Regions from separate parts of the Ensifer sp. ENS10 genome, predicted to be linked through region 3. Evidence: riboswitches for the same ligand, from Rfam matches in the RefSeq annotation. Region 3 holds a riboswitch; each other region holds the start of a gene.
What was found. Region 3 has a riboswitch for cobalamin ahead of IB265_RS09095 (DUF1636 domain-containing protein). Riboswitches for the same ligand answer to the same signal wherever they lie in the genome.

Region 1 (3,813 bases), 250 kb from region 3:
CACCTTCGATGGCGGCGACCCCGACAGCTGCGGGGAGCTCGACAGCCTCATCGCCGAGATGGAAGACAATCTGCGCATGCTGAAGTCGGAGCGCGAGCAGATCGTCGCCGGCGGCAGCGAAGACAGCCGCCGCCGCATCCTTGCCGCGCTTGAAATCAACGGCTGCTACAGCGACAGCGAGGAGTTCGCCAGCGTCGAGCCCGAAGAGCCCGAAACGCACCGCAACATCATTGCCGACCTGCCACCTGAGGACGCCTACGGGCCGATGCTCGGGCATAACGAAGACAGTTATGCGCCGCAGGATGGCTATTACCGCGGAACGCTCAGGACCATGTGCGTGCGCACCTGCGACGGCGCCTTCTTCCCGATCTCCTCGGATGCGACGCCGGCCGACTTCCCGCGTGACGAACAGGCCTGCCGGGCGCGCTGCCCTGGCGCCGAAACGGAACTCTACTTCCACGATATCAACACGGAAGAGAGCGAACAGATGGTCTCGGCCGTGACCGGGCTACCCTATACCGAAATGCCCAATGCGTTTGCCTATCGCACCCGCGGCATCAGCAAGCCTGGCATGTGCGGCTGCCAGATACCGCAGACTGCCGCAACCTCGCCGAAGACGACCGGCACCAAGATCGGCGACGATCAGTCGTCCATCGTCGTGATCGAAACCAAGAAACCGGCGGACACCACGACCGCCAAGGCGCCGGCCGAGGAGCGGCCCTACGACCCGTCCAAGAGCAAGGTGCGCGTCGTCGGCCCGACCTTCCTGCCGCAGGAAGAAACCTCGATCGACCTGAAGCACCCGAAGGGACCGGCCTATCAACCGGTCCAGAACTGATCCTGGCGCCGCCTTAAAGCCCGTCGCGATCTTTTAGATTCGCTCATTGCACTTTAAGTTTTTGATACTTCGCACGTCGTTATCGCAAAACCGCTGCGCACTTTTGCGAGACGGGTTTTAGGAACTCTCGCCGCAGTTCCCCCAGCCTTCCTCAAACACCAGCTCTTCCAGCGGCAGGCGTTGCCGCCATCCCTTCACCGCCAGTTCGGGCTGCTGGTAAAGGCGATCGACATAACCGAGGCAGAGCCAGGCGACGATCTCGATATGATCGGGAATGCCGAGGATCGCCTTGATCTCGGCCTCGTGAAAGATGCTGACCCAGCCGACGCCAACTCCTTCGGCGCGGGCCGCAAGCCACAGGTTTTGCACGGCGCAAACCGTCGAATAGACATCCATCTGCGGATTGTGCGTGCGGCCGAGAACGACGGCGCCGCCGCGCGTGCGGTCACAGGTGACGCAAATGCTGAGCGGTGCCTTGCGAATGCCTTCGAGTTTCAGCGAGCGGTATTTGGTCTGCTGCTCTGCCTCGAACATCAGCGCCGCCTCATCATTGGCGCGGCGAAACGCCTGCCAGACGCGCTCGCGCGTTTCTGCCCCCCGCACCAGTACGAAATTCCAGGGCTGCATGAAGCCAACCGACGGTGCACTGTGCGCCGCCGTAAGCAGGCGTTTCACCAGATCGTCGGGAAGAGGCTCTGCCAAGAATTCGTCGCGCACGTCGCGGCGTGTTTCGATAGCGCGGTAGACAGCCTCCCGCTCATCCAGCGAGAAGGCACCGGCAGCCGCAAGGCCGCCCTTCGGTTCAGTCAGCATCGTTCGATCCCCAACAATGCGAAAACCTCCCGCCGTCCGCGCGGGGTTCGGTCTATCTCGCCAGGCCGGTCTTCTGACTTCGGTTCAACCGGTCGCCTCACCTTCCCAGATCGATTTAAGATCCAGTGGCAAAACCTTGAATCAATTCAAGGCACTTGTAGAGGCGACCGTCCCCGTCACAGCGTTGGGCACGTTCCGGAATGACACCGGATTCCCGATTCTCCCGCTTGCGCGGGCACCTGACGGCGTCATAAGGGCACAGCCACCAGCGAAAGACAAGCGCCCGTCAGAGCGGGATGAGGAAAAGTGCACGCAGTTTTCCGCCCGCATTCCGCTCTAACTTCTAAGGACCGATCACGTTTATGATTTTGGATCGATCCGACCCAAAATCTTCGTGATCTAGAGCGGCGCCACCGGATGGGGCGAACCGTCATAGCCGCCCCAGACCGATTGGTCGAAGCAGATCACCGATCCGGTCATCAGCCCGGATTCCGCCGAAGACAGGTAGGCGCAGGCTCGCGCCACCTCGGCCGGATCGACGAGCCTGCCGAAGGGTTGGCTGGCGGCCGCCTTTTCGAGCCAATCCGCGGCAGCGCCGTGAAATTCGCGCTGGATGCGGTCCTCGCCTTCGGAAGCCATCCAGCCGATATTCAGGCCGTTGACGCGGATGCGGTTGCGCAGAAGCGCATAGGCAGTGTTCTTGGTCAGCGTCTCCAGAGCGCCTTTCGACGAGCAATAGGCCGCAATGAAGGGCTGCCCGGCCATTGCCGACATCGAGCCGATATTGACGATGGTGCCTTCCGTTCGCTCGCGCCGCATCACCTTCACCGTCTCCTGCATCAGGAAGAACGGCGCCCGCACATTGATGGCGAACATCCGGTCGAAGAGTTCCGGTGTCGTGTCCAGGATCGTGCCGCGATCGGTGATGGCGGCGGCATTGACCAGCGCATCGACCCGACCGAATTCCGCATCGCAGGCGGCAACGACCTTGCGCGCGTCGTCCACCTTTTCAAGATCGGCCTCGACATAGACCACTTTCGCGCCGCTTGCCTTGCCGATTTCTTCGGCCTTCGCCTTTCCCTTGGCGGTATTGCGTCCACAAATGACGATACCCGCCGCACCGCGTTCGGCGAATAGACCGGCGATCGTTGCGCCCAGCCCTTGCGTGCCGCCGGTGACGATGGCGATCTTGCCTTGCATCTGTCCGTTCATCGAGTTCCTCCCTCGCAGATGATCGTGTGAAACAGCTACGGCTCCCGAGCGAAACGCACCGGGAGCCTGTCAATTGTGAGACTGACCCGTCAGCTCAGCTTGCGCTTCGCCTGCGCGTCGAGTGCCGACTGAAAATCCTGCTCGCTCGTTCCTGCGGCCAGTGCCTCGCGCATCAACTGCGCCTGGGTCTTCGGCGCCAGCCCGCCAAGCGGCGGATCGCGGTCGAGATTGGTTGGGAAGGAATAGCCCTCGGCGCAGGACGCGATGGCATTGGCCGCTTCCGCTTCGGTCAGCTTGCCCTTCGCCAGCAACGCCTTCAAGGCCGGATAGAGCGTCGCGCTCATCGTCAGCCGATCGACCGTTTCCATCGCCCGGCCAAAGGCCGAGGACACCTGCAGCAGGTTCGCCACGCGGCGGATGTCGGTGGAGCGGTTGTTGCCGGCGGCGTGGAAGAGCGCCGGATTGAAGAAGACCACATCGCCCTTCTCGAGCGGAAGCTGGACATGATGCTCGTCGAAATAGGCCCGGAACTCCGGCCGATTGAGCGCCAGATAACCCGGCACATAGGTCTGGCTATAGGGCAAAAACAGGGTCGGCCCGCTTTCAAGCGGCATGTCGCAATGGGCGACCGCCCCTTGCAGGGTCAGCACCGGCGAAAGCTTGTGAACATGGAGAGGGTACTGCTCGATCACCGCGGCGGTCTGGAAGCCGAGATGGTAGTCCCGGTGCGCCGATTGTGCCGCGCCGCCCGGATTGACGCGGTTCACCTGCGCCGTCATCTGGTAATTCGGCCCAAGCCAGGCTTCGCTGACAAGCGCAATGATGGCATTGCCGTAGTAGGCGGCAAAATTCGCCGGCGCCTTCAGGCAGTGCTTTTCCAGCGAGTTCCAGATGCGATCATTGGCGCCAGGCTTGGCGAAGTGGTCGCCGCCGCCGCTGTTGCTGCGATG
Region 2 (3,813 bases), 500 kb from region 3:
CGCTGGCAGTGGTCGAGCGGTTGCACGCGCAGTTCCCCGACGCCGGTGTCTCGCTCGGGCCGGCGGACAGTGCCTTCAGCGCACCGGCCGCCTTCTGGGCCGCTGGTGGGACCGGGATCGAGCAGAGCCTTGCCTATCAGGACTTTTTCGCAATCGGCATGACGGACCGGATTCGGGCGGCACATCTGATCGCCTTCTACAGCCGCCAGCTGAGTGTGGTTCTCGGCGCGCTCTATCTTGGCGCGGGTCTTCAGGCGCAGATCGCCGGGCTTCGCTTCGAAGAGTGGACCCGCCTTCACCATGATCGGGAAGTTGCCGGCAAGCGTTATCATTTCCGCCTCGGTGTGGCGGAAGGGCCGCAGCATGCCGAAGGCATCAGCGCTTTCGAGCGCGGCTTCACGGCCCATCTGGCGCCGGTCATCGCGGTCCTGAAAAAGCGCACCGGGCTTTCTTCCGGGGCGCAGTGGCGGCTGGCAGCGGATTCCCTTGCCGGAGCGTTCCTGGAGATCGGTCGCGCGATCGGTGACGAGGCGCGCGGCATGGCCGAGGCGCTTGCGATCGTCAAGCGGCGGGGCTCGCGGTTGTTCTCGGAAGAGCTCTGCTACGAGGAGATCTCCGCGGTCGATCCGGCAAGCGGCGCGCAACTGTCGCGCCAATATCGGATCCGTTGCGGCTGTTGCCTCTACTTCCAAACGGAGGGTGGCAGCTTCTGCGATACCTGCGTCCTGCTGGAGCCGGACGATCGCCGCGCGCGGCTGGCCGCGCATCTCATGCAAAACGGCGGGGCCTGAACCCCGCCGTCGTTTGTTCAGGTGCCCATGGGGGGGCGTGATCGGCCGGATCAGTTTGCTCTCGCGAAACGCTCGTTGATGAAGCCGGAGACGACGCCAAGCACGATCCAGAAGGCGAGCGTGGTGGCGAGTGCGGCAACCGCAAACTCGGCGCCGAGCACGGCCGGAACGTTGCTCGTAATATCGACCGGCTGCGGCGCGCCGTAGACGTGCGGCGCGGCGATCAACGCGAGGCCGACGACCTTGGACACGATTTCTTCGCGCAGGACGACGAGATAGAGACCGACTGCGGAGAGGGCGACGGTCGCCAGCCACCAGGTTTGGCGGTCGCCGAGTTCGGCGGCCGGGAAACCCGGCAGTTCCGGCGGCAGGCCGATTGCCGGCAGCATGTGCACGGCAAGCCAGCCGCAGGCGCCCCAGAGCGCGCCGTTCCTAAGCGTGATCGGGTAGCCGATCACCAGGCTGACGCCGGCCAGGAGCAGGCCGAAGCCGGAGCCGGTGACGAGGTTGGCAATGAGTGTGCCGGAGAACCGGCTCATACCGAACATGATGCCGCCTTCCTCGTGTTCGCCCTCATGCGCATAGGCTGGCGTGATCGGCGACAGGGCATCGAGCATGGCGGAAAGCGGTGAGACCGCCTTCAGCGACGAATGCTGGTCATGGCCCTCGGCGGCGGGTTGCGTCGTTCCAGGCTGTGCAGCGGGCTGTTCGGTTGCGGCCGGAGCCTCGCCTTCGAATTCCTCCGCATGCAGGATCAGCGGGGTTACCCGAAATTCCTGGGCGCCGGTCATGAAGACACCGGCAATCAGTCCAGCCACGATCGCGGCCAGAAGCGTTCTGACAATCATCTTGAAGTCCCTCGATAACGGCAAAAGCCACGCGCTGCGGCGTGGTTTGCAAGCCTTCCCGTTCTGCCATGCGGATGGCCGTTGCGCGCCGGACGAAACCGGCATGCACAAACACCGACATCCGGCACAGGCCGGATGCGTTCATGTCCGCAGACACTTCGATGCGGAACGTGAGTTACGTTCCGGAACATCGTCTTAGTGGCAGGGGAAGCCGTAGGAGTGGCGGGTGTCGTGCGCGGTGTCGTGCAGCACGGCCGAATTGGCAAGGCCGGCACCGAAGACGAGGAATGCGCCGATGAAAAGCGCGATGACGCCAGCGGTCAGACGATCGCTGAGGGAGAGCGGAATGCTCGAAACAGTAGACGTAGCCATGACAACCTCCGTGATGGCATCGGGAAATTCCCGGTGTGGGCCCTATGCCCGTATCGAGTGGCAGGTTTCCTGGCTCACGGCGCTGGGCGGGAAGCCCTGGATCAGCCTCGCCTTCCCAGATCGACCACCCTCTCGTGGTCTCTTCCAGTGGCTTCTTCCGGATCGCTCCGGAATGGCAGATCGACGTCGCTCTACAGTCGCGGGGTCGGCCGTGATGTGAATGCCCAGCATGGGTCCATCCGTCACGTTCCCGTTTACTCCCGAAACACGTTCGTGTCCCGGGAACCAATCGATCTCTGATGATTAGGATCGCACCCCTAATATGTCAATTGGACTTGCGCCGCCGCCCGGTCCATCCGCGACAAAATCGCGGATGATCATGCGTTTATAGGCCTCGACGATGCGGTCGCCCTCGGCGCGATCGACCGACACCGCAAGCCGCATGGTGCAATCGCCGAGATGCATGATCAGGAAAGCGGCACTGTCGATGGTTTCGCGCGGGGTTTCGGGCACAAGCCGGGCCCAGACATCGGCAAGCAGTTTTCCGCCGGCGCGGCTTTGCAGAAGATCGATCTCGCGCAGCGCCTTGTCGGCCTGCATTGCCGACCAGATGTCGCGCATGACGGGCTCGGCCAGAAACATGTCGTAGTAGATGTCGAACAGCACGCAGAAGGCGTCGCGCAGTTCTGCGAGCGATGTGACCTTGGCAAGCTCGGCCGCGATGCACTCGTTGCACATGGCATTGTAGCGCTCGGCCAGCGTGCGCACGATCGCCGCCTTGTCGGGGAAGTACTGGTAGAGCGATCCGATCGAAATTCCAGCCTTTTCAGCAACTTCGCTCATGCGCATGGCGTCGCTGCCCTTTTCCTGAATGAGCGCCGTCGCGCAGGCTAGGATCTGTTCGACGCGCTCGCGGCTGCGTTTCTGGCTGGGTGTCCGGCGCAGGGCGGTTTCGTCTTCGGCGGGAACCGCGGATGGGCTTGTTTCTGAAATCATGAGTGATGCTCACATTTTGGCTTGACTCTTAAAATACGAGGATTTATCACATTTGCAAATGTGAGAGATGCTCATGTTTGTTGATGAACCTTAGGAGGAAACGATGTCTCAGAAAGTCACACTGGTTTTGGGCGGTACCGGCAAGACGGGGCGGCGGGTGGCTGAGCGCCTTCAAGAGCGGGGTGTTGCGGTGCGCATCGGCGCCCGCTCGGCATCACCGTCCTTTGACTGGACGGACGAGGCGACCTGGGCGCCTGTGCTCGAAAATGTCGATCGCATCTATGTCTGCTACCAGCCCGATCTGGCGGTGCCCGGCTCTGTTGAGACCATCCGCAAGTTCGCAAGCCTTGCCGTGGGCGCCGGCATCAGGCGGCTGGTGCTCTTGTCGGGGCGCGGCGAGGACGAGGCGGAAGCGGCCGAGCGCGAATTGCAGGCCTCCGGCGCTGACTGGACGATCGTTCGGGGGAGCTGGTTCTTCGAAAACTTCAACGAAGGCTTCCTGGCCGAGGGGGTCTCAAGCGGTTCGGTCTTCCTGCCCGTGGATACAGTCACCGAGCCTTTCGTCAGCTGCGACGACATCGCTGACGTCGCGGTTGAAGCGCTTCTCGACGATGATCATGTCGGCAAGGTCTATTCTCTGACCGGCCCGCGGCTGATGACCTTTGCTGAAGCCGTGGCCGAGATCGCTGCCGCGGCCAAACGCCCGATCTCCTATCAGGCCGTGCCGGTTGGCGACTTCGCCGCGCAATTGCAGGCTGACGGTGTGCCTGATGACTATGTCGAACTCATCCGCTATCTCTTCACCT
Region 3 (3,813 bases):
CGAGATTGAACCCCGCGACCTTGATGGGCCCGATCAGGAAACCGATGCCGAGGGCGAGGAAGACGGCGACCGGCGGATAGGTCCGAAGCGTCTCGACGAAGAAGTCAATTGGATTCACTGCCATCCCCTGTAGAAAGTTGCGTTGCCATCACTTCATTTCGGGACTTGCGCGGCTAAGTTGATTTTATCGGTGGCTTGTCGATGCCCAATCCTAGCTTTGGCAATTGTCGCTTCGGCTGCTGATTTTCTCAACGGCCTTGGGGTTACGTGAGCGTAACGTACGTTAAATTTCTGGCTTTTGCGGCCAGTGGGGGCTGATGAGCGCTGCGCGGCATCGGTCCGAAAGCGTCGGGTCGGGCGGTCGTGCGAAGGCAAGTTCGGGAGGGCGGCGGCGCGCCGGTCCCGATGAAGGCACACGGTCCCACTACGGCGGATTTCGCCGGCTATTCAACTCTGGCATTGTATTTCTATGTTATCGCATAACGGATGGACATGACGAAACGCCGCATGTCGATGGACCCGGAGCACATGCCCCCGCAGTTGCTTCATCCGCGCGCCGCGAAGCTTGAAGTGACGGGGGCGCTCATCCGTTCGTTTCACGAGCAAGGCCGGCAATTGCGGCCAGTCTTGCGCTCCGCTTCAGATGGCGACGCCTTCGAGTGCTATGATCCGTGTCCTGGCACAGCGCTCACGGATCGCCTTCAGGCGCTGATAGTCCGGCGATTGGTACCAGGAGAGCAAGGCTTGCATGTCCGGGAACTCAAGGATGACGAGCCGGTGCGGTTCCCAGTCGCCTTCAAGCACCCGGGTTGCGCCACCGCGGCCGAGATAACGCCCGCCATAGCGGGCCTCCGTCGCCGGCACCTCTCTTTTGTATTCCTCGAAGGTCGCTGCATCGGTGATATCGACATCGGCGATCAAATAGGCAGCCATGGCAGAGCTCCTTTCCCGACAAGCCAAGGAGCAAGGATACGCCGGTCGTCGCCGTCAGGCGAGACTCTCGCCCGCGGCGGCCGGCAGGGTGACTTAGGATCATTTCCTTGTTGATTGTTGTTATGTTATTTTATAACAGTCGGTACATGACGAAACGCGGCATGTTGATAGATCCCGGCCGCCCAACCCCATCGGTTGTATCCGCTGCCGATTCATGCGAGGAAGAGCGCGATGGTGCTGCGTCCGCGACAATGCGGAAGCGGCTGAAAAGGGAACACGGAACGGACGACCCTGACGGGACCGAAACCGTGGCTGCCCCCGCAACTGTGAGCGGACAGCGCATTCACACCATGTCACTGGCCAAAGGCCGGGAAGACGTGGATGCGCCGCGACCCGCGAGCCAGGAGACCTGCCATCGAACCGATCAACCACAACGGACGGGGTGTTCCGATGGAAAAGAACTGGCTTTCGCGCGACGGTTTTCCGTCACCCTGCCGCTTCGCCATCTCTTGCCGTCAGTCCGGCGGAGAGAGAGAATGGCTGAGCCGACTTCAAGACAGCATAAGATAACGGTCTGCACCGATTGCCGCTTTACCGGCGGCCCCTGCATGCCGGGCGCCGAGCTGATAAAGCGGCTCAACCGCAGCATTGCCGCCCTCGGCGCGCCGCTCGATAGTGATTTCTCGATTGCCGGCACGGTCTGCATGGCGGCATGCACGCGCCCCTGCACCATCGCCTTCCAGGCGACGGGCAAGGCGACCTATCTCTTTGGCGACATTTCGCCGGAAGAGGACATCGACGATCTCGTCCGCTTTGCCGCCACCTATGTGGAGCGCGGCGACGGCATGACGCGGGCTGCCGAACGGCCGCGCGGACTGAAGGGCAAGACGCTCGCCCGCATCCCGGCGGCCATGCTCGTCTCCGAAGACGTTGCGGGCCATTTCCAATGAGTGCGACACGCATGCGCTCAAGCGCGTTTGGTGCGTCGGGGATGGACGCGTGGCGCTGCCGGGGTGGGATCAGACCATGACCTGCACCGCAACAGGAGCCGCCCTTCGCGTTAAGGGGCTTTGCTGGGGGCCGCGCCCGGGGTTGAAGCTGGTCGACGACATGGACTTCGCGATCGAGGCGGGCAGCCGGCTTGCGATCCTCGGGCCGAACGGGGCCGGCAAGACCTCGCTTCTGCGCTGCCTTTACCGGGCGGTGCAGCCGAATGCGGGCCGCATCGAGGTCGACGGCGTCGACCTCTGGTCGACCTCGGCGCGCGAAGCGGCGAAAACGATCGCCGTCGTGCTTCAGGAAATGCCCGGCGATTTTCCCTTCAGCGTGCGCGACGTGGTGATGATGGGCCGCATCCCGCGGCGGGAGGGGCTCAACGGCTGGACGGACACCGACCGTGAGCGCGTGCAGCACGCGCTCTCCCATCTCGATCTCGCCCATCTGGCCGGCCGCCAGTTCTCGACGCTCTCGGGCGGCGAGAAACAGCGGGTGCTGATTGCCCGGGCGCTTGCCCAGGAGCCGCGCATCATCATCCTCGATGAGCCGACCAACCATCTCGACATCCGCCACCAGCTCGAAATCCTCGAGCTCTTGCAGACGCTGAAGCTGACGATCGTATCGACGCTGCACGACATCAATCTCGCCGCCGAATTCGCGACTGACGTGGCGATCGTGACGGCGGGGCGGCTCACCGCCTTTGGCACACCCGACGCGGTGCTGAGCCCGCGGGCGCTGTCCTCCGCCTTCGGTGTCACCGCCACCGCCCACAGCACCGCCGTTGCCGGCACCGCCCGTTTCTCCTTTTCACTTCCTCGGGATCCATTTCATGAAGATCAACATTGCCTCCTCTGCCTTCCTGTTTCTCATCGCCACTGCTGTGCCGGCGCTCGCCTATCCGGTCACCGTCAAGAGCTGCAACCGCGAGGTGACCTTCGATGCCGCGCCGAAGCGGGCGATCGCCAACGACGTCAATCTGGTCGAGATGATGCTGGCGCTGAAACTGCAGGACCACATGGTCGGCTACACCGGCGTTTCCGGCTGGAAGACGCTGGATGAAAAGCTGCGCGAGGGCGTCAAGGAACTGCCGGAGCTTGCGGAGAAATATCCGACCAAGGAAGTGCTCCTCAACGCCGACGCCGATTTCTTCTTCGCCGGCTGGAACTACGGCATGAAGGTCGGCGGCGAGGTGACGCCCGAGACCTTGGCGCCGTTCAAGATCGGCGTCTACGAACTGACCGAATCCTGCATCCATGTCATGGCCAGGGAAAAGCCTACGATGGGCGACATGTTCGTCGATCTCCTCAACCTCGGCCGCATCTTCGGGGTCGAGGATCGCGCCGAGGCGCTGGTCGACGGCTACCGCCGCCAACTGGCCGCGATCACCGAGGCAAATGCCGGCCGCGAAAAGCCGACGCGCGTCTTCGTCTATGATTCCGGCGAAGAAAAGCCCTTCACATCCGGCCGCTTCGGCATCCCGACGGCGATGATCGAGGCGGCCGGTGGCGCCAACATCATGGACGACGTCGACAAGAGCTGGGTGGAGGTCTCCTGGGAGCCGGTGATCGATCGCAATCCGGAGGTCGTGGTGATCGTCAACTACGGCGAGGTGAAGGCCGAGGACAAGATTGCCTTCATGAAGAACAATCCGGCCTTCGCCAATATCGATGCGGTGAAAAACGACCGCTTCGTGGTCCTCGATTATGTCGAGGCGACGCCGGGGCCGCGCAACATCGACGCCATTGCCCGGCTCGCCGAGGTCTTTCACGGCGAAGGCCTGTAACCGATGCTGGCTGAGGATACGTCGCCTGGTCCCGCTACCGTTTCGCGGGTTCTCTCCGTTCGGGCGATCCGCGGCGGGGTCGGGGTGTTCGCGGCGCTGCT

Region 1: it holds a riboswitch for cobalamin, as region 3 does, so the genes downstream of both, bluB (5,6-dimethylbenzimidazole synthase) here and IB265_RS09095 (DUF1636 domain-containing protein) in region 3, are expected to answer to the same signal.
Region 2: it holds a riboswitch for cobalamin, as region 3 does, so the genes downstream of both, IB265_RS11520 (CbtB-domain containing protein) here and IB265_RS09095 (DUF1636 domain-containing protein) in region 3, are expected to answer to the same signal.

Annotation. Positions count from the first base shown of each region.
Region 1 covers NZ_JACVAS010000002.1:194,897-198,709, forward strand. Annotated here, with positions in the region: gene IB265_RS07885 (DUF2865 domain-containing protein) at 1-838, shown strand, start outside; gene bluB (5,6-dimethylbenzimidazole synthase) at 956-1,651, opposite strand; cobalamin riboswitch at 1,697-1,909, opposite strand; gene IB265_RS07895 (SDR family oxidoreductase) at 2,051-2,863, opposite strand; gene IB265_RS07900 (phytanoyl-CoA dioxygenase family protein) at 2,953-3,813, opposite strand, start outside.
Region 2 covers NZ_JACVAS010000002.1:943,045-946,857, reverse strand. Annotated here, with positions in the region: gene IB265_RS11530 ((2Fe-2S)-binding protein) at 1-791, shown strand, start outside; gene IB265_RS11525 (CbtA family protein) at 842-1,639, opposite strand; gene IB265_RS11520 (CbtB-domain containing protein) at 1,835-2,011, opposite strand; cobalamin riboswitch at 2,053-2,316, opposite strand; gene IB265_RS11515 (TetR/AcrR family transcriptional regulator) at 2,315-3,007, opposite strand; gene IB265_RS11510 (NAD(P)H-binding protein) at 3,111-3,813, shown strand, end outside.
Region 3 covers NZ_JACVAS010000002.1:443,340-447,152, reverse strand. Annotated here, with positions in the region: gene aspT (aspartate-alanine antiporter) at 1-118, opposite strand, end outside; gene IB265_RS09100 (DUF1330 domain-containing protein) at 640-933, opposite strand; cobalamin riboswitch at 1,149-1,365, shown strand; gene IB265_RS09095 (DUF1636 domain-containing protein) at 1,470-1,883, shown strand; gene IB265_RS37720 (ABC transporter ATP-binding protein) at 2,044-2,988, shown strand; gene IB265_RS09085 (ABC transporter substrate-binding protein) at 2,915-3,712, shown strand; gene IB265_RS09080 (iron ABC transporter permease) at 3,716-3,813, shown strand, end outside.